3 regions of the Virgibacillus sp. genome follow, and region 3 is predicted to be linked to each of the others. Evidence: riboswitches for the same ligand, from Rfam matches in the RefSeq annotation. Region 3 holds a riboswitch; each other region holds the start of a gene.

Region 1 (9,040 bases), on a different contig from region 3:
GCAAGATTAGAGCGTGCATTATGGAACCTGATGTTAGATTTCCATGTGGATGAACATGGCTATGAAGAAATGTTGCCACCACAAATTGTGAATCGAACTAGTATGACTGGGACAGGGCAATTACCAAAATTTGCAGAAGACGCCTTTAAACTAGAAGAATGGGATTATTATTTAGCTCCGACTGCAGAAGTGCCAGTAACAAATTATTATCGTGATGATATTTTAAAGATAGATGATTTACCGAAAAAATTTGCTGCATTTAGTAGCTGCTTTCGTTCTGAAGCAGGATCTGCTGGAAGAGACACAAGAGGTCTGATTCGTCAGCATCAATTTAATAAAGTCGAGCTTGTCCATTTTGTTAAACCTGAAGATTCCTATGAAACATTGGAAGTGTTAACAAATCATGCAGAGAAAATATTACAGTTATTAGAGCTTCCTTATCGTGTGATGAGTATGTGTACAGGAGATTTAGGCTTTACAGCAGCTAAGAAGTACGATATCGAAGTATGGATCCCTAGTCAGCATACGTATCGGGAAATTTCTTCTTGCTCTAATTTTGAAGACTTCCAGGCAAGACGTGCCAATATCCGTTTTCGTAGAGAAGCAAAAGCAAAACCAGAATTTGTGCATACATTAAACGGCTCTGGATTGGCTATTGGTCGAACTGTTGCAGCTATTTTGGAAAATTACCAGCAAGAGGATGGAACGGTTGTTATTCCAAAAGCATTGCGTCCATATATGGGAGGAAAAAAGGTCATTCAATAAGCCAATTCAAACATTTACTGTGAGTCAAATGGTAAATAGAAGAGCAAAGTCGCATTTTGGGCTTATTGACGAAGGCTGGAACAACGGTTCATGCATCTTTTTTTTAAAAGGAACATAGTCTGAAAGATAACAGGAAACATCCGCGGATAAAATTTTTATCGCAATAAAGGCTTGGCGATAGCCCATTTTTTCTAAAAATCTGTTTGACAAGTAAAGGAAACCGTAGTATGATATAACACAATATCTTGATCAAAAATAAATATAATATTTCTTCTTATTAAGAGAGGTGGAGGGAATTGGCCCTTAGAAGCCTCGGCAGCGGACTCGTAAGTAGTACTGTGCTAAATCCAACAAGCAAGCATGCTTGAAAAATAAGAAGCGGAAACCAATAGATTGGAAATCCCTTCTTATTTCGTATAAGGAGGGATTTCTTTTTACGCAATAGGAAAGGGTGGAATTTTCAGAGTTTATAACTTAAGCAAAACGGTGGTGTTACCGCCAAAAAATAACATACTTCTTATCTAGAGAGGTGGAGGGACTGGCCCATAGAAGCCTCGGCAGCGGACTCATATGAGTACTGTGCCAAATCCAGCAAACAAGTAGTTTGAAAGATAAGAAGAGGATATGTATAAAAAATACCTCTTCTTATGGAAGGGGTATTTTTTATACTATAGGAAAGCATAAAAGTTTAAAGGTTTATAGTATAAGAACATCTTTGTTATTTTTGGAAAAGCTAGATCCATGGCAATTGTTTCACATGGAACAATTGCCATACAAAGCGATTTTAAGTGAAAAAGAATGGTGGATTGGTTCAATGATTATATTTGATCAGGTAACGAAAGTGTATGAAGGAAAAGGTGAATCTGTTAAAGCATTGCACAACGTGGATTTACAGGTAAAAAAAGGAGAAATATATGGTGTGATTGGATTTAGTGGTGCAGGAAAAAGCTCGCTCATACGCTGTGTGAATGCTTTAGAACGTCCGTCATCTGGAAGAGTAATCATAGATGGAAAGGATCTCTTACAATTAACTGCAAAAGAAGTACGTGAAGCAAAACGGAATATCGGTATGATTTTTCAACATTTTAATCTTTTACATTCAAAAACAGTGTTTACGAATGTAGCGATGCCTCTACTAGTGGCAAAACGTCCTAAAGAGGAAGTGAGAAAAAGAGTATTAGAGTTACTCGCTTTTGTTGGTTTAGAAGATAAAGCAAACAGTTACCCCGATCAGCTATCTGGAGGGCAAAAACAACGCGTAGGGATAGCTCGTGCTTTAGTTACGAATCCGAAAGTGCTTTTATGTGATGAGGCAACATCTGCACTTGACCCAGAAACAACAAAATCTATTTTTCAACTGTTAAAACAGGTAAATCAGGCATATGGAGTGACGATTTTAATGATTACGCATGAGATGGGTGCCATCAAAGCGATTTGTGATCGGGTTGGTGTTTTAGATCAAGGAAAAATAGTGGAGTCGGGCAGTGTATTTCAAGTATTTTCAAAACCAAAAACAGCGATTGCTGCTAAGTTTGTAAGTTCTGTGATGAATGACCATATACCGGAGTCGATTTATGCGTTACTTCGTGAACAGCGAGAAGACCGGCATATATATCGCATTGTGTTTGTCGGTAATAGTGCAGGCGAGCCTTTATTATCACAAGTTGCTAAAACGTATACCGTAGATGTCAATATACTGTATGGCAGCATTACAGAAATACAAGGGATTCCTTTTGGCAATTTCATCGTTCAATTTTCAGGTACAGAGAAGGAGATGAAACGAGCTTTGCTACATATTCATCAACAAAAGGTTACTGTAAAGGAAGTGTTAGCAGATGTTAGTTGATCAAGAACAACTCTTACAAGCTTTATGGGAAACGGTCGTCATGGTCGGCGTATCATTAATTTTCTCTTTTCTTATCGGACTTGTATTAGGTGTTTTATTAGTCGTATCGAGAAAGGGGCATCTTTGGGAAAATAAAATTATTTTCACTATATTAAACACAGGAATAAATATATTTCGTTCTATTCCATTTATTATTTTGATGGTAGCCGTTATTCCATTCACAAGGCTGATTGTTGGAACTTCGATTGGAACAGCTGCTGCAATTGTACCAATGATATTATTTGCTGGCCCTTATATTGCTAGATTAATAGAAAACTCTTTACTGGAAGTTGACCCAGGGGTTATAGAAGCAGCACAAGCAATGGGGGCAACGCCATGGCAGATTATGACTCGTTTTCTTTTACCAGAAGCACGAAGTTCGTTATTACTAGGCATAACGATTGCAACAATTGGTTTAGTAGGAGCTTCTGCAATGGCTGGAGCAGTTGGTGGAGGAGGCCTTGGTGATTTAGCTATTACATATGGCTACCAGCGTTTTGACACGGTCGTGATGTTCCTTACTGTAGGGATCCTTATCATCATGGTACAAGGATTACAGTCCCTCGGAAACTACCTAGCCAGACGAGTGCGACGAAGATAATAAGGTTTACTGGGAACGTGGTAGGATATGCTTAGAGGAATACGTAGTAAGAATGAAAACAGGTGGATGAGTAAAAAACGCCTGAAAATATATACGAGGAGAGTTTTTTATGAAAAGATTAGCAGCTTTATTTTTCCTATTCATTCCATTAATTATTATTAGCGCTTGTTCTAGCAGTGAAGCTAGTTCCACGGTGAAAGTTGGTATTAGCGGTTCTGATACGACGATTTGGGATTATGTAGCGGAAAAAGCTAAGGATGAAGGGATAAACGTAGAAATTGTTCGTTTCTCCGATTATGTGCAACCTAATTTGGCTTTAGCAGAAGGAGAGATTGATGCAAATGCATTCCAAACGGTTTCTTATTTTGATGCGTTTATAAAAGAACATGATTTAGATTTAACACCAATTGCCACGACGGTCATTGCTCCAATGGGGTTATATTCGGAAAAACATGGTACCACAGAGGACATACCTAAAGGAGGGACGATTGCTTTAGCAAAAGAAGCTACCAATATGGGAAGAGGTTTATTATTATTACAGGACGCAGGTTTGATTAAATTAGCGGAAGACTTCGATGGCAATGGTGCTTTAGATAAAATCATTGACAACCCAAGAAATCTGCAATTTGAATTACTTGTTGCTGGGCAAACGCCAAGAGTCCTTCCTGATGTGGATGCTTCAATTATAAACAATGGAATAGCCGTAGACGCAGGATTAAGTCCATTGAAAGATGCTATATATCATGAGGATGAAACAGCTACAGCCTATATTAACATTATTGCTGTTCAGGAAAAGAATAAAGATGATCAAGTATTGACGAAGCTGGCAGAGATTTACCAAACTGAAGATGTAGCTAAATTTATTGAAAAAGAACGTGACGGAAATTCTATTCCAACTTTTGTGCCATTAAGTGAAATTGGCTACTAAATTTAAAATGAGGTGATAATAATGACGTTTACTACAGAAACGACAACGATTTGGAAACAGGAAATAGCAAAAAATATAGCGGCTAATAAGGAAAGATATATTCAGATTAGTCATGATATCCATGCTCATCCTGAAATTGGAAATCAAGAAACATATGCTGCTAAAACATTAACAGATATTTTAGTGGAAAATGGCTTTGATGTTCAATTGGATGTGGCAGGGCATGCTACTGCGTTTATCGCTAGAAAGAAAAGTGCTTTGGACGGAAGGAGAATTGCGTTTTTAGCGGAATATGATGCTTTACCAGAGATCGGTCATGCATGTGGTCATAATATCATTGGTACGTTAAGTGTTGGTGCTGCCATTGGTTTAAGTCAAGTAATCGATGAAGTAGGTGGTGAAGTAGTAGTCTTTGGAACGCCTGCTGAAGAAGGTGGACCGAATGGCAGTGCAAAAGGCAGCTTTGTTAAAGCTAAAATTACAGAAAGCATTGATGCAGCCCTTATGCTTCATCCTGGTGCAGATACACGGCTGACAGGTCCTACATTGGCAGTAGATCCGCTCGACTTTGAATTTTTTGGTAAAACTGCTCATGCTTCTGCGCATCCAGATCAAGGAATTAATGCGTTAGATGGGGTTATTCAATTGTTTAATGGCATCAATGCTTTACGTCAACATGTTTCAAACGATGTACGGATACATGGCATTATTACAGATGGCGGTGACGCTCCTAACGTTGTACCTGATTATGCGAAAGCTCGATTTTTCATTCGTGCAAGAACAAGGGAAGGTTTGAATCAAGTTACGGAGCGAGTAAAAGCAATTGCAGAGGGTGCTGCTTTAACAACAGGAGCCAAAGTAAAAGTATCTCCATTTCAAAATGAAGTGGATAATTTTATTATCAATGAGAGTCTAGATGATATTTTTAAAACGGAAATAGAGCAATTCGGAGAGACAGTACTTGAACGTTATTCGCAAGCTTTAGGTTCGACAGATGCAGGGAATATAAGCCAAGTAGTTCCAACAATTCATCCGCATATTAAAATTGGCTCGAGTAGTTTAATTGGTCATACTGTTTCGTTTCGAGAAGCTGCCAAGTCAAAGCAAGCAGATGAAGCATTAATTGTTGGAGCAAAAGCAGTGGCATTTACAGCGCTAAAATTGTTAACGGATGAGACAGCTCTTGACAGGGTAAGGAAGGAATTTCTTTATAAAACGGAGAAATAATTTTGATTGATGTTGCGGTAATTAGTGGGTGGTTCTTTTATCCCCTACTTTCTTAGTATGTAAGATATTACCTAAAAGTTTCTAGAAGAAATGGGGATGTAGTAGCTGTTATTTTCACTTAGACACCTACCAATTCCTGAGGTTACAGCACCTTCTATCTCTGCTAAATATTCTCTTTAAAGCAGGATATTAATTTTGTTTTTCTACATTTTCAGGAAACTTTCATGCTTCTTGTGCGTATAACAGCTAGACGAACATAGGAGGGGATGAAATGAAGTCGTTAACCAAACAAAGGATGAAGGCTCTTTTTATTGATGTAGCAATTTCTACCGCTGTAACTGTGGGGGTTGAATACGTTTTACGGAAAAAAGTAAAGAATGAGTTTATTCATACTGTAGTAACCCCAACCGTTGTCATGTGGTCGCTCGAGTACATACAACTAAAGCAATGTAGACAAACGGTGGGTTATAAATTGATGGGGCTAGAATTACGAAGCAAAACAGGTTTTGAGTTGACACCGATACAACTTTTTAAACGAATGGCTTATCGTGACACGTTAAGTAACTTACAATACATTATTAACCGACATTCCTTTGAAGGAGAAGCTGGAGCTGTACTTCCGCATGACAGGTATGCAGGTACGGTTGTAAAAGAGGTATAGCAAGGTCTTGGCACAGCTTTATGCATAATTCTGTGCCAACCTTTGAGAAATATATATCTATGTTAGTAAATAAAAAAATAGTAATTAGGAATTGACAAGTATGTTAAGAACATGGTATATTATATCTTGTCGCCACGGAGGTATACCCAAGTCTGGCTGAAGGGATCGGTCTTGAAAACCGACAGGGGTGTAACAGCCCGCGGGGGTTCGAATCCCTCTACCTCCTCCATTTTTAAAATTAGCGCATAAAATTTTGGAGATAAAAAAATCGTTACATTGTAGCGATTTTTTTGATGTAAGTACGTTTTTAATTGTTTGAACTTGACAATGATTTGTTTTATGCATATAGTACATAATTAATAAAATAAAAATAAAAAAGCGATGACGAGGCCAATTGTATCATGTACGGACGACAGAGAATGGGGTTCACCGGCTGAAAGACCCCACACGTAGACGGCTGATATGAACCTACCTACTGAGCTGTTAGAATAAACCTGACCGCAGTTAAAAACTGTGTTAACAAGAAAAGCTGGGCATGGGACTCATGCCAATATAGGTGGTACCGCGGAAAACTCTTTTCGTCCTTATTTAGGATGGAGAGAGTTTTTTGTTTTTAAAAGGTTTATGGTATAGAGACTTAGCGAGAAGCTAAGTTTTTCTAAAAATGATTTTAACAAGGAGGTTGTTACTACGATGGATAAAAACCTTGCATTTATTGGTGCTGGTTCTATGGCCGAAGCAATTATTTCTGGCTTAATTGAATCAACCATTATCGATAAACAGCACATTATGATAACAAATCGAATGAATCACCAACGAATAGCTGATTTAAAGCAAAAGTATCACATAGACAGTATGCGTGATAAACAACAACTAATAGAATGGTCAGATGTCATTGTATTGGCTACAAAGCCGTGTGATATGAAAGAAGCACTTGCTTCCATTCAACCATATATAGAAGAGAGGCATTTGATTGTTTCAGTTACAGCAGGAATATCAACGGAAAAGATAGAGCAGTGGATTGGCATATCTACCCCTGTTGTTAGAGCGATGCCTAATACTTCTGCTTCCATCGGTTTTTCAGCTACTGCTTTATGTACTGGAACGCACGCTTTAGAAGAGCATATGAGCATAGCGAAAGAATTGTTCGATACGATTGGAACAACCGTTCAAGTGGAAGAAAAAGAAATGCATCTGGTGACAGGGATTTCTGGAAGTGGACCGGCGTATATTTATTATCTTGTCGAAGCAATGGAGCAAACAGCTATTGAATCCGGCATGAATCCAGAGACAGCTAAACAGTTAATTCATCAGACAGTGCTAGGTGCTGGAAACATGTTGCATGAAACAAATGAAACGGCAGCAGAATTACGCAAGAAAATAACAAGTCCAGCAGGTACAACAAAAGCAGGGATCCAAACTTTAGCACAACAAGATTTTCAACAAGTAATAAGCAAATGTATTTATGCAGCAAGAGATCGTTCTATTGAATTAGGAGAATGAACAAGAAATATTAGCTTTTAGTTGGGATAGAAAAGTATTTTGTCATATAAGGTGCTGTAAGTACTCCCACTTCAAGAACAAGTCTAAGTGGGAGATAACAGTACCTAAATCTCCAGTTGGTTCACTTAACGATCAGTGAGGGTGAAAAAACCCCCTCTACTGATTGAAAATTCACTTTATAAAAAACGTACCTGTAGACGCTTTACATAGAAGATGGTGGCTCTCGATACAAGCTGTAACGTTTTTTATAATATTTTCATCCCAATAGTGCAAACAATCCGTGGGGAAACTCCCCCCACGGATAGAAAAATTATTTTATACACGGTCACGAGATTTCCAACGACGAGATTGCTGGATAAAATGGCCGACACGCTCTAGAATAGGTTCAATTGAGTTTTCTTTTTTCATCAAGTCATAATCAGCTATATCGATTCGCAGGATAGGGCAAGCGTTGAAGTTATTAATCCATTCTTGATAACGATAATACAATTCTTTCCAATAGGAAATATCCGTGTTCTTTTCCATTTCCCGTCCACGTTCATGAATTCTTTCAATAATCGCTTCGAATGAACCTTCTAAATAAATAAGTAGGTCAGGATGTGGGAAATACGGGGTCATGACCATTGCTTCAAATAAGTTCGTGTAAGTTTCATAATCAGTTTTGGACATTGTTCCATTATCGTAATGCATTTTTGCAAAAATGCCTGTATCTTCATAGATAGAGCGGTCTTGAATAAAGCCACCCCCATATTCAAAGATTTTTTTCTGTTCTTTAAACCGTTCTGCTAAAAAATAAATTTGTAGATGAAAACTCCATCTTTCAAAATCACCATAAAACTTTTCTAAATATGGATTTGTATCTACTTTTTCGTACGATGTTTTAAAGTTTAATGCTTTTGCTAGAGCGTTTGTCATCGTTGACTTTCCGACCCCGACCGTACCTGCGATCGTAATAATGCTATCATGAGGGATGTGATATTTTTCTCTTGCGTTCATTGGTGTAATTCTCCTTCTATTTCCATTTCTTCTTTATTTGCAGTTCAGTTGCTTCAAATTCATGGACACTTGTTCCATAATCTGATCTAAATGTTGTTGATAACAAATAAAATCTACCTTGTCTCCATCAATACGAATAACTGGAATATTTGGGTGCAGTTTTTCAAATTGATTCATAAAGTCTTCATAATCCGCTGCAATCTGTTCCAAGTAAGGTGCTTGTATGTTTTGTTCCATTTCCCTGCCACGTTTTCGGATGCGTTCTAAAATGGTATCTAAACTTGCATGCAAATAAATCATCATATTCGGTACAGGCATATCTGCTGTTAAAATATGATAAATTTTCTCGTATTTATCGAATTTATCTTCGGGTAAAGTACGCTTGGCAAAAATCATGTTTTTTGATATATGATAATCAGCAACGACAGATTTTCCGTTGCGTAAGTATTGTTTGTCAATGTCTTCTAGTTGCTT
Region 2 (9,648 bases), on a different contig from region 3:
AAACTAGCAACAATGGCTGCAGAAACATATGCAAATGAAAGTGCGGTATATCGTACGGTAGGCTTATTTGAGCAACGAATGGGTGCACTTACGGAGGAGCAATTAAATGACGGTAGAGAAATTGCTAGAGCAATTGCCGAATACCAAATAGAATGTTCTATGAATAAGTATATGTGTACGGAACTATTGGATTTTGTAGCAGATGAAGCTGTTCAATTACATGGTGGTTACGGTTTTATGCAGGAATATGAAGTAGAGCGAATGTACCGCGATTCACGTATTAACCGTATTTTTGAAGGGACAAATGAAATTAATCGCTTATTAGTTCCTGGTACATTATTGAAGAAAGCAATGAAAGGTGAGTTGCCTTTATTACAAAAGGCACAATCACTTCAAGAAGAGCTAATGATGATGATGCCAGAAGAAGTTGGCACAGATGCATTAGAACAAGAAAAACATCTGCTTAAAAATGCGAAGAAAATGGTATTGCTAGGAGCCGGTTTAGCGGCACAGAAATTTATGCAGAACATCGAAAACGAACAAGAAATTCTTGTGAACTTAGCTGATATGGTAGCAGAGGTTTACAATATGGAGTCTGCCATTTTGCGTACAGAAAAGGCAATTCACCGAGATGGTGAGGAAAAGAGTATGCAAAAGCTGTTGTATACGCAAGTTTATGTACAAGAAGCGTTTAATCGCATGGAGGCAAATGCTAAAGAAACATTAATTGCTGTAGAAGAAGGAGACACTTTACGAATGATGCTTTCTTCTTTACGTAAGTTAACGCGGCATACACCGACAAATGTAATTGCAAAAAAACGCGAAATTGCTACTGCCATTATTGAAGAAGAAAAATATACGCTATAAAAAAGTTATGTAAGAACAAAGGCGTAGCGCCCGTTTAGCAACGTAGCGACTGGATCGAATCAACAGAGATAAAGAAATCGCGATGAACAGATGATGACTTAGTGTAGGGCGATTTCGTGAAGTTGCCTAGTTGCTGGGCGATGGAGCCGGACGTGGCTATTCGGTGTTTCGTGCTCTACAAGCACCTCATTTTATCATTTCAGATAGCAAAAAAGACGCGCTGAATCTATGAAAATAACAGATTCTAGCTCGTCTTTTTTACACTATAAGAAAACATAAAAACTTATACTTTTCTATAATGCAAACCAATAGTTGTATTAAAATTAGTAAAAGTGTGCATAAATAAAGTGCTGAAAATAATAGAGGTTATAACTAGATTGAGAAAAACCTAACACATACAAAAACTCATTTTATTCGAATTTCAATTGTCTAATTTGATATAATGATACATATTATACATATTATAGATTGGAGGCTGTTTAATGCTGACTTTTTTCTGGTATCCGAACTGTGGGACATGCAAAAAAGCGAAAAAATGGTTAGATAATCATCAAGTAAATTATAAACCAATACATATAGTGCAAAACCCACCTAATAAAGAAGATATACTTGAACTGATGCAGAAGAGTGGGATGCCTGCAAGAAAATTCTTTAACACAAGTGGTAAAAAATATCGTGAATTAAATATGAAGGAAAAAATAGCAGATGCCACGGAAGAAGAAATGGCGGAGATACTAGCTTCTGACGGAATGCTAATTAAGCGACCAATTGTAACAGATGGCTCTAACGTAACTGTTGGCTTCAAAGAGGAAGAATTTGAAAAAAACTGGCTATAATAGCTTATTCCAACCGAACTGTCGAATAAAAAAATCAAGTTGATGAAGGATTGTACGATGTTAACTACAAGTGAAGGGTAAAACTTTTGAAATAATCTATTTAAAATAATACTGGATAATTGGGACTGAACCTTGTATAGTGAAATTGGAATATATCATTTGGAGGGAATAAATATGAGCGTACCAAAGGATTTATTATATTCAAAAGAACACGAATGGGTAAAAAAAGAAGATGGAACTGTGCGCATTGGAATTACTGCATTTGCACAAGATGAGTTAGGTGACATTGTGTTCGTTGAACTACCTGAAGTCGGTGACGAATTAGAAATCAATGAGCCTTTCGGTAGTGTAGAGTCTGTGAAAACGGTATCGGAATTATATGCTCCTATTAGTGGCAAAGTAGTTGAAATGAATGAAGAATTGGAAGATAGCCCTGAATTGGTGAATGAATCACCATACGAAAAGGCATGGATGGTCGTTGTTGAACCAACTAAGGAAACAGAATTGGATGACTTACTATCTGCGGAAGCTTACGAAGAAATTATCAGTGAATAAATATTAGAAAAACTAGGCTTGTAGCCAAAGTATTATGGCGAAAGCCTTTGTTTTTAAACCTTAAAAATTTTATACTTTCTTATAGTGTGAACAAAGCTGATCTGCAATGCTTTGCAATCAGCTTTGTTTATAAGAATGTTAATAATTGTCCGTCTGTTACATAAACTAGGAGTAAACTTATTGATAATATGAAAAGCATTATAGTACAGAGATGAAGTCTTGCTATATGATGTATACATTCAATAGTCAAAAGCCTTCTAGTTGTGCAGTTATCCTTTTATAAATATCTACATATTCCCAGCTAGGTTTACATTATTGAAAGACAGCTAAAGGTAAATAAAACATTTTTTATTGCAAGCTTGTTGCTTGATTTTTCAAGGAGTGCTGTGTGATGATTACAGATGGATCAGAAAAGGTTATGATTGTAGAAGGATTGACTGATAAGAAGCAAGTGAATAAAGTGATTGCCGAAGAGATCACCATTGTTTGCACAAATGGAACGCTTGGAGTAGAGCGATTTGATCACATGTTGGAGGAATATGGTTTAGATGATAAGGATGTTTATATTCTTGTCGACGAAGATCCTTCTGGCATCAAGCTTCGTAAACAACTAGCAAGAGAATTACCACATGCTGAACACGTCTATGTAAGTAGCGAGTACAGAGAAGTAGCGACGACACCTGAAAATGTACTAGCTCAAGTTTTAGTGAGTAAACGAATAGCGGTTAATCCTATATTTCTGATTTAATTTAAAGTAAAAAGGTGATAGTTTGCAACAAGTAACAAAAGAGCAACTACAGCAATCCAATTACTTTCTTTATATTTATACACCACTTTGCGGAACGTGTAATCTTGCTAAAAGTATGTTACTTAAAATGGAACAAATGCAAAAGCAAGAGCTATTTTTAGAAATGAATGCATCACTACATCCAGAATTTATGCAAACGTATCAAATAGAAAGTGTTCCTTGTTTGCTTATAAAGAAAGATGGAGAGCTCGTTGAAAAAATGTATGCATTTCGCGATGTAGCAAATATATACCAACACTTGATCATGCATAGACCAGAATTGTTTTCATTTCAATAGTAAAATTACATTGACAAATAGCAAGCAACGTGTTATTATGATTTCTATTCCAATTAAATAATAATTAACTCTTATCTTGAGCGGTGGAGGGACTGGCCCTATGAACCCGCGGCAACCTTCAAATAAATGTTTTATTTTGAAAGGTGCTAATTCCTGCAAGGCGTATGTCTTGGTAGATGAGGGGACATTTTGACATGTATACGTCTTTCTGTTCTCTTACAGAAAGGCGTTTTTAATTGCTGATGTGGGCATAATAGTAAAGGGACAAAAAGGAGGACTATGTGTGATATCGATAGAGGGTTTGCGTAAAGTTTTTACTGCAAACAAGACAGACACAACGGCTGTTGACGATGTAACCCTTTCGATTAAACAAGGAGATATCTTTGGTGTGATCGGTTATAGTGGTGCAGGAAAAAGTACGTTTGTGCGATTACTGAATCGTTTAGAAGAACCTACAGGTGGTAAGATTTTTATCCGTAACCAAGAAATAACAGCATTAAAAAAGAATGAATTGCGGTTAGCTAGACAAGATATTGGGATGGTATTCCAGCATTTTAATTTGTTATGGTCACGTACTGTGAAAGAAAATATAGCCTTCCCATTAGAAATAGCAGGTGTTGAAAAAGAAGAACGGAATCAACGTGTTCAATCTCTCATTAATTTGGTCGGTTTATCCGGGAAGGAAATGACCTATCCTTCGCAATTAAGCGGTGGACAAAAGCAACGGGTGGGCATAGCAAGAGCTTTAGCAAACAAGCCTTCCGTATTATTATGTGATGAAGCAACATCAGCCTTAGATCCAGAAACAACAAACTCTATTTTAGACTTGCTTGTTGACATAAATCAGCAATTAGGCTTAACGATTATATTAATTACACATGAAATGCATGTTATTCGCAAAATATGTAACCATGTAGCCGTGATGGAAAACGGAAAAGTGGTAGAACAAGGTAATGTATTGGATGTGTTCTCACACCCCAAAAAAGATGTTACGAAAAAGTTCGTTCAACAGCTAATGGGGGATGCAGAAGCCGAGAATGAGTTTGAACATTTAGTTCGCACATTTGAGAATGGTAAGTTGATTCGTCTCCATTTTGTAGGTGAAACAACGAACGATGCTTTAATCAGTAAGCTCGTAAAGACGTATGACATTGACATTAGTATTTTACAAGGGAAAATTACGCGAACACAGGCTGGTGCGTACGGTACGCTATTTATCCAGATGACTGGTGAAGAATCAGAAATCACACAAGCAATCCAACATGTAACAGAAAAAACTTCTGTAGAGTTGGAGGTGATTCGCGGTGTTAGCTGATTTATTTGCTACTATTAAAGTAGAAGATATTATAGAAGCAACGAAAGAAACATTTTATATGACGATTATTGCTTTAATAGGAACCTTTATTTTTGGTATTTTACTTGGGTTACTGTTATTTCTCACTAATAAAGGGGGACTATGGCAAAATAAATGGGTTAACTTTATCACGGCCACGTTTGTAAATGTATTTCGTGCTATTCCTTTTATTATATTAATATTATTGTTATTCCCTTTTACTGATTTTCTTGTTGGTACGATAAGAGGCCCTAACGCTGCGCTCCCGGCATTAATTATTGGAGCAGCACCATTTTATGGACGGTTGGTGGAAATTGCTTTAAGAGAAGTAGATAAAGGTGTCATAGAGGCTGCTAAAGCAATGGGTGCCAAGACCCGAACAATTATTTTTAAAGTATTGTTACCAGAAGCAATGCCAGCTTTAATTTCAGGACTTACCGTTACTGCTATTGCGCTTATTGGTTATACAGCAATGGCAGGAGCAATTGGGTCAGGAGGCCTGGGAAGCTATGCATATTACTCGGGCTTTCAACGTAGAGACTTTGATATTGTTTTGCTTTGTTCCGTAATTATTGTGTTCATTGTATTTCTATTTCAATTTATTGGTGATTATATTACACGCAAACTAGATAAACGTTAAGGAAAATTATTAATTATAATAATGAAGTGTAATTTTGACAAATGTATGCAAATAAAAACGATGAAAGAGGAGCGTGCCAACATGAAAAAATATATTCTTTCCATTTTAATCCTTATTGTATTAGGTGGTTTATTAGCTGCTTGTGGTGGGGAAAAAGAAAAAGACGATAATAAAATAACCGTCGGAGCTTCCAGTGTACCACACGCAGAAATATTAGCAGAAGCTAAGCCGATTTTAGAAGAGAAAGGTATTACCCTGGAAATTAGTGAATACCAAGACTATGTGTTACCGAATGATGATCTTGCGAATGGAGAAATTGATGCTAACTATTATCAACACATCCCATTTCTTGAGCAAACAATTGATGATACAGGTTACGATTTAGATTATATTGCAGGTATTCATATTGAACCGATGGGCGTATATTCCAAAGGGATATCTAATGTGGAGGATATTCCAGAAGGAGCGGAAGTTATTATGAGTAACTCCGTGCCAGATCATGGGCGAATTTTAACTTTGTTTGAAGAACAAGGACTTATTAAAATAGATGAAGATGTAGACAAAGCACGTGCTACTGTTGATGATATAGTAGAAAATCCCAAAAACTTAACTTTTTCACCTGAATATGAGGCTGCTGTCCTTCCAGAATACTATGAAAGGGAAGAGGATGCCCTTGTAGCCATTAATACGAACTATGCAATTGATGCTGGTCTAAAGCCAGAAGAAGATGGTTTATTTATTGAAGGCGATGAATCTCCTTATGTGAATGTGTTGGCAGTGAAGAAAGAGGATAAAGACGATGAAGCATTAAATAAATTAGCTGAGGTCTTACAATCAGAAGAAATTCAAGCTTTTATGAGGGAAAAATATAATGGAGCAATTGTTCCAGTAAAAGAAGAGAAATAAAATAGTAGCAATAGGCTAAGATTTAGCGAAATTTACTGTATGTGTAGGTATCGCCAACGTATCCGTATATAAGTGAAATTTAACCGTGAATATGCCGAATGAAACGTTTATATCCATTTTGAGAAGGGAACTTGTCTTATGTTAAGCTTATGATGAGTCAAAACGAGGAAAGGATGATTCCCTATTCATAGTGGAATAAAAATGAAGTACACTTCTGAAATGGAAAAAGCAATGCAGCAATCGCATCATATTGGTTTTGGGGAGTATCAACGGAAGTTAAAACAACGGCTAGCAGTTGAAAAAAAACGGCAGCAAGAATATCAGAAGTGTAAGCTATTTACCTTAGCATATATGAACCAACAACACGGCTAATTATTTTAAAAATGTAGATAAATAATAGCGTAAGGGCGTTTGCGATTCGCATAAACGCCCTTTTGCTATTGTTGTAAGGCCTGCTTCAACAATTTGAACAAGCCTAAGTGAGAAATAGCAACGAAATTTTTTCGTAAGAGGGCTTTAGGTTATACTCTTAAGCTACTAAAATATTCAGTGGGATCCAAAAAAAATTAAACGGATGAAAGATGCACCTTTATGTGGGCATATATCCTTGTAACCGCTGCCAGTATGCATTTTGAATCATTAAATTAAGTAGAGGCAAAGAAGTTGAGTTATCCATTATCAATAAGATAACATAAAGAATGTCCATTTATACATAGGATTTCCTGTTCTAAAGAGTTGATAATAAATTCGAAATGATTTAAGATTGTAATGAGAATAAATTGAGAATGACTATCACGCTTAGGCAATGTGATAATTACAATAATGAATTTGGAGGTATAAATATGGCTGGATCAACGCTAGAAATTAAGAATTTACACGTATCAATTGAAGATAAGGAGATACTAAAAGGTGTCGACTTAACAATAAAGGGTGGAGAATTTCATGCAATTATGGGACCAAATGGTACTGGTAAATCCACTTTAGCTTCTGCGATTATGGGGCATCCGAAGTATGAAGTTACAGAAGGAAGCATCTTATTGGATGGAGAAGATGTATTGGAAATGGAAGTAGATGAGCGTGCTCGTGCTGGTTTATTCCTTGCGATGCAATATCCAAGTGAAATTAGCGGTGTAACTACTTCTGACTTCTTGCGTTCTTCGATGAATGCTCGCCGCGGCGAAGGAAACGAAATTTCACTTATGAACTTTATTAAAGAAATGGACAATGCTCTTGATTATTTAGAAATTGATAAGAATATGGCGCAAAGATATTTGAATGAAGGGTTTTCTGGCGGGGAGAAAAAGCGTAACGAAATTCTGCAACTTATGCTACTGAAGCCTGAGATCGCCATTTTGGATGAAATCGACTCTGGTTTAGATATTGATGCATTGAAAATAGTGTCTAAAGGCATTAACAAACTTCGTGACGAAAACTTTGGCTGCTTAATTATTACACACTATCAACGTTTATTAAACTATATAACTCCTGATTTCGTGCATGTCATGATGCAAGGTCGCGTTGTTAAATCTGGTGGACCAGAATTAGCTAAGCGTCTTGAATCAGAAGGTTATGAGTGGATTAAAGAAGAATTAGGTATCGAAGATCATACTGTTGAGCAAAATGCGTAACGTAAGGAGGGGTATTTATGACTGTAGAAACCAAGTTACCATACAATAAAGAGTACATTGAACAATTTTCAAAAGAACGAAATGAACCACAATGGATGTTAGATTTACGACTTCAAGCGTTAAATAACGCTGAAAAGCTAGAATTGCCAAAACCGGATAAAACGAAGATTGGTAAATGGAATTTTACGGAGTTTAAACATACAGCAAAAGGTGAGGAAATTACTTCATTACAAGATCTGCCCGTTGAATTACAGGAATATTTAGATGAAAATAACTTACCTGAGAACCTCCTAATTCAGCGTAATCATTCTGTTGCTCACAGTACATTAAGTAAAGAACTGGAAGATAAAGGTGTTATCTTCACAGATATTTTTACTGCTTTGCAGTATCATGGCGATCTCGTACAGCGCTATTATATGAAGGATGCCGTATCTGTTGATGAGCATCGTTTAACAGCCATGCATGCAGCTTTAATGAACGGTGGTGTTTTTGTTTACATTCCTAAAAATGTCGTTGTTGAAGCACCTTTACAAGCTATATTCTGGCAGGAAGATCCAGAGCTCTCTATATTTAACCATGTACTCGTCGTCGCAGAACAAGGCAGTTCAGTAACGTATGTAGAAAATTATATTTCTCATAATGAAAACGAATCAACGGTTGCAAATATTGTAACAGAAGTTATTGCCCAAGATAATGCAAAAGTTTCTTTTGGGGCGGTGGATAATTTTGCCGCAGGTACTACGGCATACAATAACCGTCGTGGGGTTGCTTACCGGGATGCAACGATTGAGTGGGCACTTGGACAAATGAATGAAGGTAATACCGTCTCAGAGAATATTACCCATTTAGTTGGCGAGAATTCACTATCCAATGCGAAGACAGTATCTGTTGGCCGTGGAAAACAAACACAAAACTTCACTGCAAAAATTGTCCATTTTGGTAAAAATTCAGAAGGATATATTTTACAACACGGTGTAATGAAAGAAGGAGCTACTTCTATTTTTAACGGAATTGGTAAAATAGAACACGGTGCTTCCAAATCAAATGCGGAGCAAGAATCACGTGTACTCATGTTAAGTGAGAAAGCTCGTGGGGATGCCAACCCGATTTTATTAATCGATGAAGATGATGTAACTGCTGGTCACGCAGCTTCTGTTGGGAGAGTAGATCCATTACAGCTTTATTATTTAATGAGTCGAGGAATTACACAAGAAGAAGCAGAACGTCTAATTATTCATGGTTTCTTAGCTCCAGTAGTAAATCAACTTCCAATTGAAGCGGTGAAAAATCAATTGACGCAAGTTATTGAAAGGAAGGTATATTAATGGATGTTAAAGCCATTCGCGAGCAATTTCCTATTCTCAACCAGGAAGTGAATGGCCATCCTTTTGTTTATTTAGATTCTTCAGCGACTTCACAAAAGCCTATCCAAGTGATTGAAGCTGTAGATACCTATTATCGGACATATAATTCCAATGTTCATCGTGGCGTGCATACGCTAGGTACAAAAGCAACAACTGCGTATGAGGGAGCAAGAGAAAAAGTACGTCGTTTTATTCATGCATCCAGTAGTGCCGAAATTATTTTTACGCGAGGAACTACAACGGCGATTAATACCATTGCAACTAGCTACGCACGGACTAACTTACAAGCTGGGGATGAAATTATAATTACGCCAATGGAGCATCATAGTAATATCATCCCTTGGCAGCAAGCTGCCAAAGCCACCGGTGCTACATTAAAATATATACCATTACAAGAGGATGGGACGATCCGGTTAGAAGATGTCAGGGAAATG
Region 3 (11,465 bases):
CGGACGTTCTGTTAACGACTGTGCGTAAGCGCTCTCCTTCACCGTTATTGGTTTATCCCAAGACACATCTCCAAAAATCAAAGGTGGTTTGACACATCGTGATCCATACGACTGCACCCAGCCAAACTCTGTCACAGTGAAGCCATTCATTTTTTCCCCAAAATATTCAACCATGTCATTTCGCTCAAATTCACCATGAACAAGAACATCGATATCAAGTTCTTCCTGAATTGTGATCCACCGTTTCATTTGCTTCTTCACAAACTGTTCATACGCATGATCCGTAATCTCACCTTTTCTCCATTTGGTACGCGTTCTTTTTACTTCAGGCGTTTGCGGCAAACTGCCTATTGTCGTTGTCGGCAGTAATGGCAATTGCAAACGCCGCTTTTGCTTTTCTATTCTTTCTGCAAAAGGTATGGATCGTTGTGCATCGTCAGTTGTTAAATGAGCTACTTTTTTCCTTACTTCATCATTGGATTGATACGTCTCTATTAATTGTTTAATTGCCTCATTCGCTTGATTTAAATCATCTTGAACGGAAACCATACCATGATTCAGACCTTTCGCTAATGTAACTGCTTCATCAAGCTTCTCATCAGCAAATGAAAGTCCGTCATAAATGACATTATCCAGCTTTTGTTCTAATGTTTTTGTTACCGGAACATGCAAGAGGGAACAAGATGGTTGAATAATAAGCTGATCATGATGAACTAGCTGTCTAATCTCTTCCATCAGCGTGCGCTTTTCTGCTAAATTAGCTCGCCAAACATTACGTCCATCAATAATTCCTGCTGCTAGCACCTTACCCTTGGGAAATCCATACGTTTTTAATAATTCTAAAGAATCTCCGTGAACAAAATCGATACCAATCGCTTTTACTGGTAGATTCACTATTTTTTCATAAGCAGTTATTTTTTCAAAATACGTTTGTAAAATAATCTTCGCACGAGGTACGTGTTTAGCAAAAGCCTGATACACTTTTTCAACTACTGCGATTTCTTCTTTCGATAATTGCGTTACTAAGATTGGCTCATCTATTTGAATCCAAGATGCCCCCGCTTCGACAAGTTCTTGTAAGACCTGGACATATAATGGTACAAATGTCTCCACAATTGTTGAAAACTCCTGCTCGTCATAACCCTTTGCCAGTTTTACAAATGTTACGGGGCCTAAAAGGACAGGCTTTCCATCAATATCTAGTTTTTCTTTAGCTTCTTGATAAAAAGTTAAAGCACGGTTCTCTACTAATGAAGGTGTGACATCATCTAATTCCGGAACAATATAATGGTAATTTGTGTTAAACCATTTCGTCATTTCAGAAGCGACGGTCCCACCTGTTCCACGTGCAATAGCGAAGTACGTGTGCTTATCTACTTTTCCACCAGTATAGTTAAAACGTTTCGGTACGATTCCAAACGTAACGGCTGTATCTAAGACATGGTCATATAAGGAAAAGTCATTTACCGGGATTAGATCGATTCCTTTTTCTTGTTGTTTTTTCAAATTACGTAAACGGATTTCTGTTGTTTTTTCAAATAATTCCGTCTCGGAAATAACTCCACTCCAAAAATTTTCTAGTGCTCTTTTCCACTCTCGATTTTCTCCAATTCTCGGATAACCAATATTCGAACTCTTTATTTTTGACATATATACTCCTCCATTTTTTATATGTGATCGAAAATCATGATTATTCACATTCTCTCTTGCGTTCTCAGGTTCTAGGATAGGTTAATGCATTTATTCTAAACGACTATTCTTTAGAATTTGATTTGTACTTACCCTTAAATCCTAAATTAATGTGAGGATAAGCTTGCTTTCACTCGCATAGAATTTGTTTTTTGATGAATATAGTTAACTAATTCGACGATCATATCATAGCGCATAAACGGAGTGATAAGATATATCCCGTAAAAATGTTCTAAAGCTGTATCAAGTAACTCTTTCGAAATAGCTATACTTTCTTTTGTTGATTGTGCTCGATTTCCTTCTGCTGCTTTCATACGGGATCGAGCTTCATCTGTAAGCTTTATCCCTGGTACTTCATGGTGTAAAAATTCAGCATTCTTTGTAGACGTTAATGGCATAATTCCAATAAAAATCGGAGTATCTATATGTGAGGTCGCTTGTTTCAAAGCAATTATTTTATCTTTGCTATACATGGGTTGTGTCATGATGTAATCAGCACCACTTGCGATCTTTCTCTCCAATCGAGCAATCGCCTTTTCTACATTATTCACATTTGGACTAAAAGCTGCTCCTACGGTAAATGCAGTATGTTCTCTTAGAGAATGCCCGGAAAATGACATGCCTTGATTTCCTTTTTTAATTCGTTCAATTAATTTAAATGAATTCACATCAAACACGGATGTTGCTCCTGGAAAACTGCCAATTTTAGTTGGGTCGCCAGTTATTGCTAAAATTTCATGAATTCCTAAAATATGCAATCCCATTAAATGCGACTGTAAGCCAATTAAATTACGGTCTCGGCAAGCTATATGGACTAACGGTTTGATTCCTTGCTCTTTAATAATCGTTGCAATAGCTGTATTACATATTCGCGGTGTTGCAAGCGAATTATCGGCAAGTGTTACTGCATCGATTCCAGCTTCTTTCAATGCTTGTATTCCCTGCTGGTATTCTGTCATATCTAAATGTTTCGGAGCATCTAATTCAACAATAATGGTATGTCGTTCTTTTGCTAATTCTGCCAGCGATTTTTCTTTTCGTTTCCTTTTTAACATCACCCTATCCTGCTTTGGAAAGTCTACCACTTTTTCAGTAATAGGATTAGTAGCATTCAAGCCCTCAGCTAATGCTTTAATATGGTTAGGTGTTGTTCCGCAACACCCTCCTACTAAACGAACTCCTTGCTCTCTTAATTGGCTGGCACACTCCCTAAAATAATCCGGTTCATTTTCGTAATAAAGTACACCATCGCGATAAGCAGGTAAGCTTGCATTTGGGTAAGCAGCTAAAAAAGCCCTTTTCGGTATAGGAACCGATTGTAAAGAGGTGATTATTTGCGACGGACCAAAACGACAGTTCACGCCAACGAGATCAGCACCTAAAGCTTCCAGTTGTTGTAATGCTTCAGCCAACGGTGTTCCATTTTCCAAAATCCCCGGAACATGCATCGATACATTTGCAATAATAGGGATTTTCGTTTCCTCCCGAGCAATTTCCAACACCATCTTTAATTCATCGAGATTATAATAAGTTTCTAAAATGAGCCCATCTACTCCCTCCAAAAGCAAACAATATAATTGTTCTCGGAAGCTTCGCTTAATTTCCTCTTTTGTTTCGTTTAAAGCTTGAACGCCATGAATACCGCCAATCCCCCCTACAATGGATACTCCTTTTTGCCGAGCTTCCTTTGCAATTTGCACAGCCTTTTGGTTGATCCTTTTCACCTGATCCTCCAACCCATATCGTGCTAATTTAATATAATTTGCACCATATGTATTTGTTTGAATGACTGTTGCTCCAGCATGAATATACGCTTCATGTACTTGTTGAACTTGATTTGGATGGGTTATGTTTAATTGTTCAAAACTTTGATCGATTCCATAGGAATAAAGCATCGTTCCCATAGCACCATCGGCAATTAAAATTTGATTTTGTAATTGTTGTAATAAGCTCATGTCGGTTTCTCCTCCTTTGCATCAAATCATCTGCTCCTACTCATGATAGGTCTTACTAACAGTTCATGCGGAAAAATGGTTTTAACATAGTAAAAGGCATCTTTCACCTTATTAAATAATCGAAAAGGTAAAAGATGCCTTTAGTTGTCTAATCGGCATGTGCTTTATTTGGAATTTTGTAACGAATGATTGTTATTCATATTCGCAAACCGCTTTTTCTCCGTTATGTCAATTTGTGTAACCCTTCCAGCGTGTACAGTAATGACTACAGAACCGAAATCAATTGCATCTAAGCTTTTTCTTACATACTCCCATTGTACTTCATTCAATTTACCCATTTTCCCATCTTCCCTTCTCATGTTATTCAAAGTACAAGTAACCAAACTGGAACTTGTAAAAGCCTAGTGCCCTTGGAAGAAAAGCGCCTGTTCATAACAAAAAACCTCTTCCTTTTGATAAATAAGAAGAGGTGGATTATTTTATAAGTCTATCGCTCTTCTTATCTTTCAGGCATAATGCTTGCTGGAATTGGCACAGTACTTCAACAAAGTCTGTTGCCGAGGTTTCGCTGGGCCAGTCCCTCCACCTCTCTGGATAAGAAATCATCTAATATTAAATTTGTTTAATACTCTACACCGAAAGTGTATTATTGTCAATAATTTATTTATAAAATTTTTGCAAATATTAATACAAATAGGTTTTATACATACATTCTCGAAGCGCTTTTCAGACTTATTCATAGTTGTTCAATAGGATTAAACCTAATTCCATTAGCTGTCGAGCACACTTGTTTGAATATATATTAGATTTTTATGATTCCTTAACACCACCCACAAATTGACTTTTTTTGTTAGATTTTAAATCGTTAATGATAATTAGATTTAACTATCGTATAATGACCATATGAAGGTTGTGATAATTTACTTAATTTCTGTTTCACAAATACAAATGGAAGTAAATTTTTCTTTGATTCCTAGTCACTCATGGACTAGGATACATGGTTCTTAAAATTTTCTAGAAAGCAGGTGAGTTTGATGTATACGGAAAAAGTATTGTCGTTAAGAAATTTATCCATGAGTTATGGAAGTAAAAGCATATTAAATAACATTAATCTCGATGTATATGCTGGACAAATCATTGGGTATATTGGGCCTAACGGTGCGGGAAAGAGTACTACACTTAAAATCATGCTCGGGTTAATAGAAGAATATAGTGGGACGGTAGAACTTTTTGGAGTAGATATTGCTACAAGTGATTACTCCTACAAACGTAAAATTGGTTATGTCCCAGAAAATGCAGAGATCTATGATAATTTAACAGCTAATGAATATTTGACATTTATCGGTGAGCTTTACGGCATGGATAAAAATAAAGCGGCTGCTAAAGCTAAAAGCCTTATGCAACAATTTGACATGGAAGATGTTTTACATACGCGTATTTCTTCTTTTTCTAAAGGAATGCGGCAAAAAGTATTACTTATTTCAAGCCTATTGCATAATCCCGATCTGATCTTTTTAGACGAACCACTAAATGGGCTTGATGCTAATAGTGTCATCATCATTAAAGACATCTTGGAACAGCTTGTTGCAGAAGGAAAGACCATTTTCTATTCCTCACATATTATGGAGGTTGTAGAAAAGATTAGCAATCGCATCGTCCTGCTTAAGGATGGAGAAATTGCAGCAGATGGTACATTTGAAGAATTGCGCGAACAAAATAAGCAAGGCTCTTTAGAAAGTATTTTCAACCAGATAACAGGATTTGATGAACATAAACAAACCGCAGAGAAGTTTGTTCAAATTGTAACTGATGGTGATAATCATGAGTAAATTCTCTTTAAAAATCCTTGATCTGCTACAACCTTTTTTCCATATGCTACGTATTGATTATCACATGATGCGTAAAATTCTTGAGACGAAGCTTACGATGGATGAGCGCAGAATACCGACAGTATTTGCTTCAAATGTATCAAATAAAAAAAAGGATAGCAATCAGTTTGTAAAATCATTATTTATTTATGTATTATACGGGGTCATGCTCGTTCCTTTTTTATTTTTTGGAGATAATTATATCTTCCAAATCAGCCTCATCTTTGGTATTTCCATGTTCATTTTAATGACATCCATGGTGTCTGATTTTTCCGCAGTACTTCTAGATGTTCGCGACAAAACAGTTCTCCATACGAAACCGATTGATTCGAGAACCATTAGCGCAGCAAAAATCACCCATGTTGCAATTTATATGAGTATGTTAACAGGCGCGTTTATTATCATTCCAGCTATCGTTATGTTATTTGTACATGGAATCGGTTATTTAATGCTTTTTTTAGTAGAAATTATTTTGTTAATACTGTTCATCATGACCATCACAGCACTCATATACATTTTTATTTTACGTTTTTTCAGTGGGGAGAAATTAAAGGATATTATTAACTATGTGCAAATCCTATTATCCGTAGGTATTGTTATCGGTTACCAAATTGTCGCTCGAGCTTTTGAAATAGTTGATTTTAATTATATATATAATTTCAATTGGTGGAATGTTTTTATTCCTCCTATGTGGTTCGGCGCACCTTTTGAATTTATACTAAATGGCGATACGTCCTTTGGGATAGTGATCCTTTCTTCTTTAGCAGTCATCGGACCAGTTATTTCGGTTATGTTATATTATAAATTAATGCCGGCGTTTGAGCGTAATTTGCAAAAACTTATGGACAGTACAGAGAAATCTAAACCGAAACGATGGAATATGAACGCTATGTGGGAGCATTTATTTTTTAGAAACAAAGAGGAACGGCAATTTTTCCGGTTTTCGTCCCTTATTATGGCAAGAGAACGTGATTTTAAGCTAAAGGTGTATCCAACCTTAGGATTATCTCTTGTTTTTCCGTTTATTTTCCAATTCAACTATTTAAATCTACATTCAATTGAGCAACTTTCTCGTAGTAATATGTATTTCACCATTTATTTTTGTATGATGTTTATTGGCCTTGTAGTAATGATGCTCCAATTTTCTAGCAAATATAAAGCTGCATGGGTTTTTCAAATTACACCAATCGTTCATCATTCTTCTATTTACAGTGGCACTCTAAAAGCGTTTATTATTAAATTGTTTTTACCACTTTATTTATTATTATCGATCGTTTTTTTATTTATATTCTCTATACGAATTCTTCCTGACCTTGCGATTGTCCTTATAACAGCTATTCTACACACATTAATCAGTTATAAGGTTCTAAACAATCGTAAGTATCCATTTTCAGAAGTATTTGAGTCGACACAGCAAAGTGGATCTACGATGAAATCGTTCCTACTCATGTTTGTAGTTGGTTTATTTTTCTTAGTGCATCTATTTTTTTCCAAAATAATTTACGGTGTGTATTTATATCTAGTGATTTTAGTAGTTACTACCATTATATCTTGGAGAATCGTCTTTAAAATGAAATAAGCTGGACTATTGAATATATACCTTTTAGAATTCCCCCATCTTCTAAAAAGATGGGGGAATTGAATAGAGTAGTCGTGTGGCCTTCATAAATTATTTCCAACCAAAAATAAAACATGTCCAAGCTCATAGCAACAATAAAGCGTCTGCATTTAATATATCAATTTGTTTTTGATTCTTTTTTTTGATATAATCTTTGTCTTCGAAATCCTTTAGTACTCTGCTTACAGTTTCAGGTGTTGTCCCAATGTAAGAGGCTACCTCTTTATAATTCATTGGCAAATCAATTCGATTACTTTTGGTTTCCATATTTTCAACAAGAAATAAAGCTAACCTTGCATCTACCGACTCCGTAGCAAAACGAGTTGCTTGCATCTCTGATTGCTCCAGCCTATGAGCAAATTCTTCTAGTATTTTTAAAGAAATCGAAGGGTAATCTATTATTAATTTTTGTATAATGGAACGACTAATTATACAAACCTTTGTGTGTGCCAGGGCTTCGGCATAGGCTTCGTGAACCGTATCTTTAAAAATAGCCAATTCCCCTGTGAAATCGCCAGGTTGTAAAATCCGAACGATCTGCTCTTTTCCCTCATCAGACAACCGATAAATTTTTATCTTACCTGCATGTGTAATATACAACGATTTAGCTTTATCACCTGCACGGTATATGGTCTCCCCTCGGTTAAATGTAACAGCATGAACATGGTCCATGACTTCTTCCATTTGCGGTTGATCTAAATGGTTAAAGATAGGTACCATAGCTACACAATTAGGATGAGAATGCTTGTTACAAGTACCTCGTTTAATTGGTTTTCCTTTAGAAAACATATAAATCTCCTTTCTATAAATTGTCAAAAAGTATGCAGATTACTGGTTCAAATTAGTTTGTTTTCTTTTTCAACAAACATTTTCAAAAATCATTAACTTCGCTTTCGCAAATCGGTATTCATAAATTTATCTTTATAGATATCTTGGTCTTATTTTTGATGCATATCTGTATGAAACTTAATAAGACGCATTCCATTTAATATAACTAACATTACACTAGCTTCGTGAATAAACATACCGGAAGCTAGATGAACAGAACCATTTAATACACCAACTAGCAAAAAGGCTACTGTCCCTATTGCAATCCACGTATTTTGCTTCATACTACGAACTGTCGCTTTTGCTAATGCATAAGCATGAGAAAATTGAGCCAGTTTACTTGCCATAAGCACAACATCAGCTGTCTCCATAGATATATCTGTTCCGCCATCTCCCATAGCTAAGCCAATATCAGCTGTCGCAATCGCTGGTGCGTCATTAATCCCATCTCCTACCATCGCAACATAATATCCAGATTGTTTTAATTGCTTTATATAGTCTACCTTAGCTTCCGGTAATAATTCGGCATGATAACTATCTAAATGTAAATTTCTTGCTACTAGAGCAGCCATATGGGAATTATCCCCCGTAAGCATGGTCATTTTACGAATACCGCTTTTTCTCATGTTTTGCAAAGCATCTAAAGCATCTTCCCTAATTTGATCAGCGATGGATACAGCACCTGCTATTTTTTGATTTATAGCTGCCAAAATAACGGTGTTACCTCTTTTCTCTTGCGTTTCCTTATATTGAAGCATTTCTTGAGATAAAATAATGTCTTCCTGCATCATAAGACTTTTATTACCTATAATTAGCTCCTGTCCCCCTACCTCTGCTTTTATCCCTTTTCCTTTTACAATCTGTCCGTTCTTTACATTTTCATAAAGCGGTAACCTTCGTTCATTTGCTTCTTTAACAATGGTTTTCCCTAGATGGTGTTCAGAAATCACTTCTGCTTCGGCTATGATTTGCAGTAACCCATTTTCTTTTAAATGGTGATCCCACACTTTAATTGCAGTTATCTCTGGTTTCCCTTTAGTTAATGTTCCAGTCTTGTCAAAAACAATTGTATCTACTTTGGCTAAGCGTTCCATTACTTCGCCACCTTTAACAAGCACCCCGTTTTTTGCTCCATTTCCGATTCCTGCTACATTGGAAACTGGAGCACCAATAACAAGCGCACCTGGACAGGCAATAACTAAAAATGTGATTGCCATATGAAGGTCTTGCACGATAATATACACCAGTATGGAAAGAGCAACAACAAATGGTGTATAAATCTGTGAAAATTTGTTTAAAAATTTTTCTGTATTTGACTTGCCGTCCTGCGCTTCTTCTACTAATTCAATAATCTTTGCAAACGTTGTGTCATCTCCGACCTTTTCAGCAATCAATTCGATGTATCCCTGATCAACAATGGATCCACAAAAGATATCATCATTCCTTCGCTTGTAAGCTGGTATAGATTCACCTGTCACTGTAGACTCATTGATTTGAGCCCTGCCTTTGATTATTTTTCCATCTACTGGAATTTTTGCGCCTGAATGCACAGTGACTCGTTCGCCAATCACCACCTCTTCCACTGGAACTTTAACAGTCTTCCCATCTCGAATAACCTTAGCCTCTTGTGGCGCCATATCCATTAGTTCACTCAAAGAGGATCTTGTTCTTTCTAGCGTACGTGCTTCCAGAAAATCGCCGAACAAAAATAAAAATGCCACCACAGACGATTCAATGTATTCTTGAATAAGTACTGCACCAACAATGGCAATGGTAACGAGTAATTCAATGCTAAACACTTTCAACCGTAAAGCTTGAAAGGCCTTTATAAAAATTGGAATTCCTGCAATCACTGTTGCAAAGATTAAAAAGCCATTTTGAACCCCTTTTCCACTAATTATACCTAAAAGTACTCCTAAAATGATCGATATAAAAGCTATTCCCGTTATATGCCTTTTATACCTTTGAACAAAAGCAGTCACTTCTACACCTCCTTTACAAAATGTTGGTTCGATACTTCTACCTTAATAAACCTTTGTTCTAATGTAATTGACGAGCCTCAACTTAAAAGCAATTTTCATAATTAGAAGATCATAAACAACATTTAGTAAAAAATACCCAACGAACATGTTTACTCACTAGCAAGTGCACATAACACAAGAGAAACCTATAATCGTCCTTTTTCACTTGAATGCGAAATTTCAGAATAAAGTGCATGGATCATTCTCGAAATGCGAGCCATGATGGTTTCTTTCATTCAAGAAAAATTTGGCTATCGCCAAATTGCTGTGACGATAGCTGTAGTTTTGCTTTTATTATAATCCATAATAATTTAGTACTTTCGTATAAAAAGCAAGGCCATCAGAGCCAACACTACCAACATCTAAGTTTGTTTTTGGGATAAGACAGCGTACCCTAATTTGCTAATCTTTTCTACTAATTGATCTATATCAACTTTTTTCTCATCATATTCCACTTTTGCCTTGCTTGTATTAAACAGAATCCTAGCTTTCCGAACGCCTGGCTCTTTTCCTAAAGCTATTTCAATTTTTTTAATACATGACGGACAAGTTAACGGCTCTAATTGTAATACTACATTTGCCATCATAACTTCCTCCTTAACTATAATGTACTTTTATTATAATCAGTTACATAAGGAAACGAATTGAGGTACATCAAGTTTATACTTGGATGCTGGTAGCTTTTGTTTAGTGCCTTAAACAGATTACTGCCTATTTGCTTCAATTCGCCCAAATATCATTACGATCCCCACGCATCATTGTGTGCCTTGAAATTGGAGAAATATATCTTGTAGTGTCGGTTACGTAATTTTCAAATAGTGATAGTAAATCATAGATCTGTGTCGCATAATTAGAAATTTTTTCTTTCGAGGTGCGAATGTTATGATCCCATGCTTCAACACTTTTCCCTTCATTTGTTTGCATAAAGGTCGTTATTAGGATGTTTATCCCTTTTGTCAATTTGTTTAGCAATCACCACCGCCGCTCCTGCTGCCTAATTTAATAGCTCCCCAAGCCAAGCATTCAATCGGCTAACGACTGTTTTTGAAAACTCTTTGGGCTTCTTTTTTACCTTTACTTAGAATAAAAGCTTGAATAGCTCCTACACCGCCTCCTGCTGCTTCAGACTTTCTTTTAGGTTTATCAGATTATCCTAAAAGAAAAAACATGAAAGAAAGTAAGGTTGTACAAGAGTTAAAAAACGGAAATGAGCTATGACGGTGAACTAGACGAAGAAACAATCAAGCTTGTAAAAAAAGCACTAAAAAATGGAATGAAATAAGTTAAAGGGTGAAATTAATGAGGTTCAAGTAAATAATTTAGACCATAATACATAAATAAAACCTATCCAACATCTTCACTGCTGATATTGGATAGGAGTTTTTCTACTTAAAAAAAGAATCGCAAACTAGCCATACTGCACATTGCTACAATAACAGTTAATAATAAACTTCGAGTAAATAAAGCAACTAAAATTGTCGGAAGA

Evidence for each region. A riboswitch is a leader RNA that binds a small molecule or an ion and turns the genes downstream of it on or off. The one in region 3 is predicted to bind S-adenosylmethionine.
Region 1: another riboswitch for S-adenosylmethionine. It lies ahead of HLX49_RS14365 (methionine ABC transporter ATP-binding protein); the one in region 3 lies ahead of HLX49_RS01995 (YezD family protein).
Region 2: another riboswitch for S-adenosylmethionine. It lies ahead of HLX49_RS06975 (methionine ABC transporter ATP-binding protein); the one in region 3 lies ahead of HLX49_RS01995 (YezD family protein).

The regions. Positions count from the first base shown of each region.
Region 1 covers NZ_JABXHF010000077.1:6,536-15,575, forward strand. Annotated here, with positions in the region: gene serS (serine--tRNA ligase) at 1-765, shown strand, start outside; SAM riboswitch class I at 1,037-1,143, shown strand; SAM riboswitch class I at 1,280-1,383, shown strand; gene HLX49_RS14365 (methionine ABC transporter ATP-binding protein) at 1,580-2,611, shown strand; gene HLX49_RS14370 (methionine ABC transporter permease) at 2,601-3,251, shown strand; gene HLX49_RS14375 (MetQ/NlpA family ABC transporter substrate-binding protein) at 3,361-4,179, shown strand; gene HLX49_RS14380 (M20 family metallopeptidase) at 4,201-5,406, shown strand; gene HLX49_RS14385 (RDD family protein) at 5,678-6,067, shown strand; tRNA gene HLX49_RS14390 (tRNA-Ser) at 6,204-6,296, shown strand; gene proC (pyrroline-5-carboxylate reductase) at 6,761-7,570, shown strand; gene HLX49_RS14400 (deoxynucleoside kinase) at 7,886-8,566, opposite strand; gene HLX49_RS14405 (deoxynucleoside kinase) at 8,600-9,040, opposite strand, start outside.
Region 2 covers NZ_JABXHF010000024.1:185-9,832, reverse strand. Annotated here, with positions in the region: partial or broken gene HLX49_RS07000 (acyl-CoA dehydrogenase family protein) at 1-867, shown strand, start outside; gene HLX49_RS06995 (arsenate reductase family protein) at 1,350-1,703, shown strand; gene gcvH (glycine cleavage system protein GcvH) at 1,878-2,258, shown strand; gene HLX49_RS06985 (toprim domain-containing protein) at 2,650-3,006, shown strand; gene HLX49_RS06980 (thioredoxin family protein) at 3,029-3,343, shown strand; SAM riboswitch class I at 3,412-3,526, shown strand; gene HLX49_RS06975 (methionine ABC transporter ATP-binding protein) at 3,627-4,658, shown strand; gene HLX49_RS06970 (methionine ABC transporter permease) at 4,648-5,316, shown strand; gene HLX49_RS06965 (MetQ/NlpA family ABC transporter substrate-binding protein) at 5,398-6,222, shown strand; gene HLX49_RS06960 (YuzK family famiily protein) at 6,424-6,594, shown strand; gene sufC (Fe-S cluster assembly ATPase SufC) at 7,065-7,850, shown strand; gene sufD (Fe-S cluster assembly protein SufD) at 7,868-9,175, shown strand; partial or broken gene HLX49_RS06945 (aminotransferase class V-fold PLP-dependent enzyme) at 9,175-9,648, shown strand, end outside.
Region 3 covers NZ_JABXHF010000005.1:35,635-47,099, reverse strand. Annotated here, with positions in the region: gene metE (5-methyltetrahydropteroyltriglutamate--homocysteine S-methyltransferase) at 1-1,650, opposite strand, end outside; gene HLX49_RS02000 (bifunctional homocysteine S-methyltransferase/methylenetetrahydrofolate reductase) at 1,797-3,644, opposite strand; gene HLX49_RS01995 (YezD family protein) at 3,809-3,982, opposite strand; SAM riboswitch class I at 4,141-4,245, opposite strand; gene HLX49_RS01990 (ABC transporter ATP-binding protein) at 4,679-5,473, shown strand; gene HLX49_RS01985 (hypothetical protein) at 5,466-7,091, shown strand; gene HLX49_RS01980 (Crp/Fnr family transcriptional regulator) at 7,215-7,919, opposite strand; gene HLX49_RS01975 (heavy metal translocating P-type ATPase) at 8,069-9,940, opposite strand; gene HLX49_RS01970 (heavy-metal-associated domain-containing protein) at 10,342-10,563, opposite strand; gene HLX49_RS01965 (hypothetical protein) at 10,700-10,903, opposite strand; gene HLX49_RS01960 (AzlD domain-containing protein) at 11,369-11,465, opposite strand, start outside.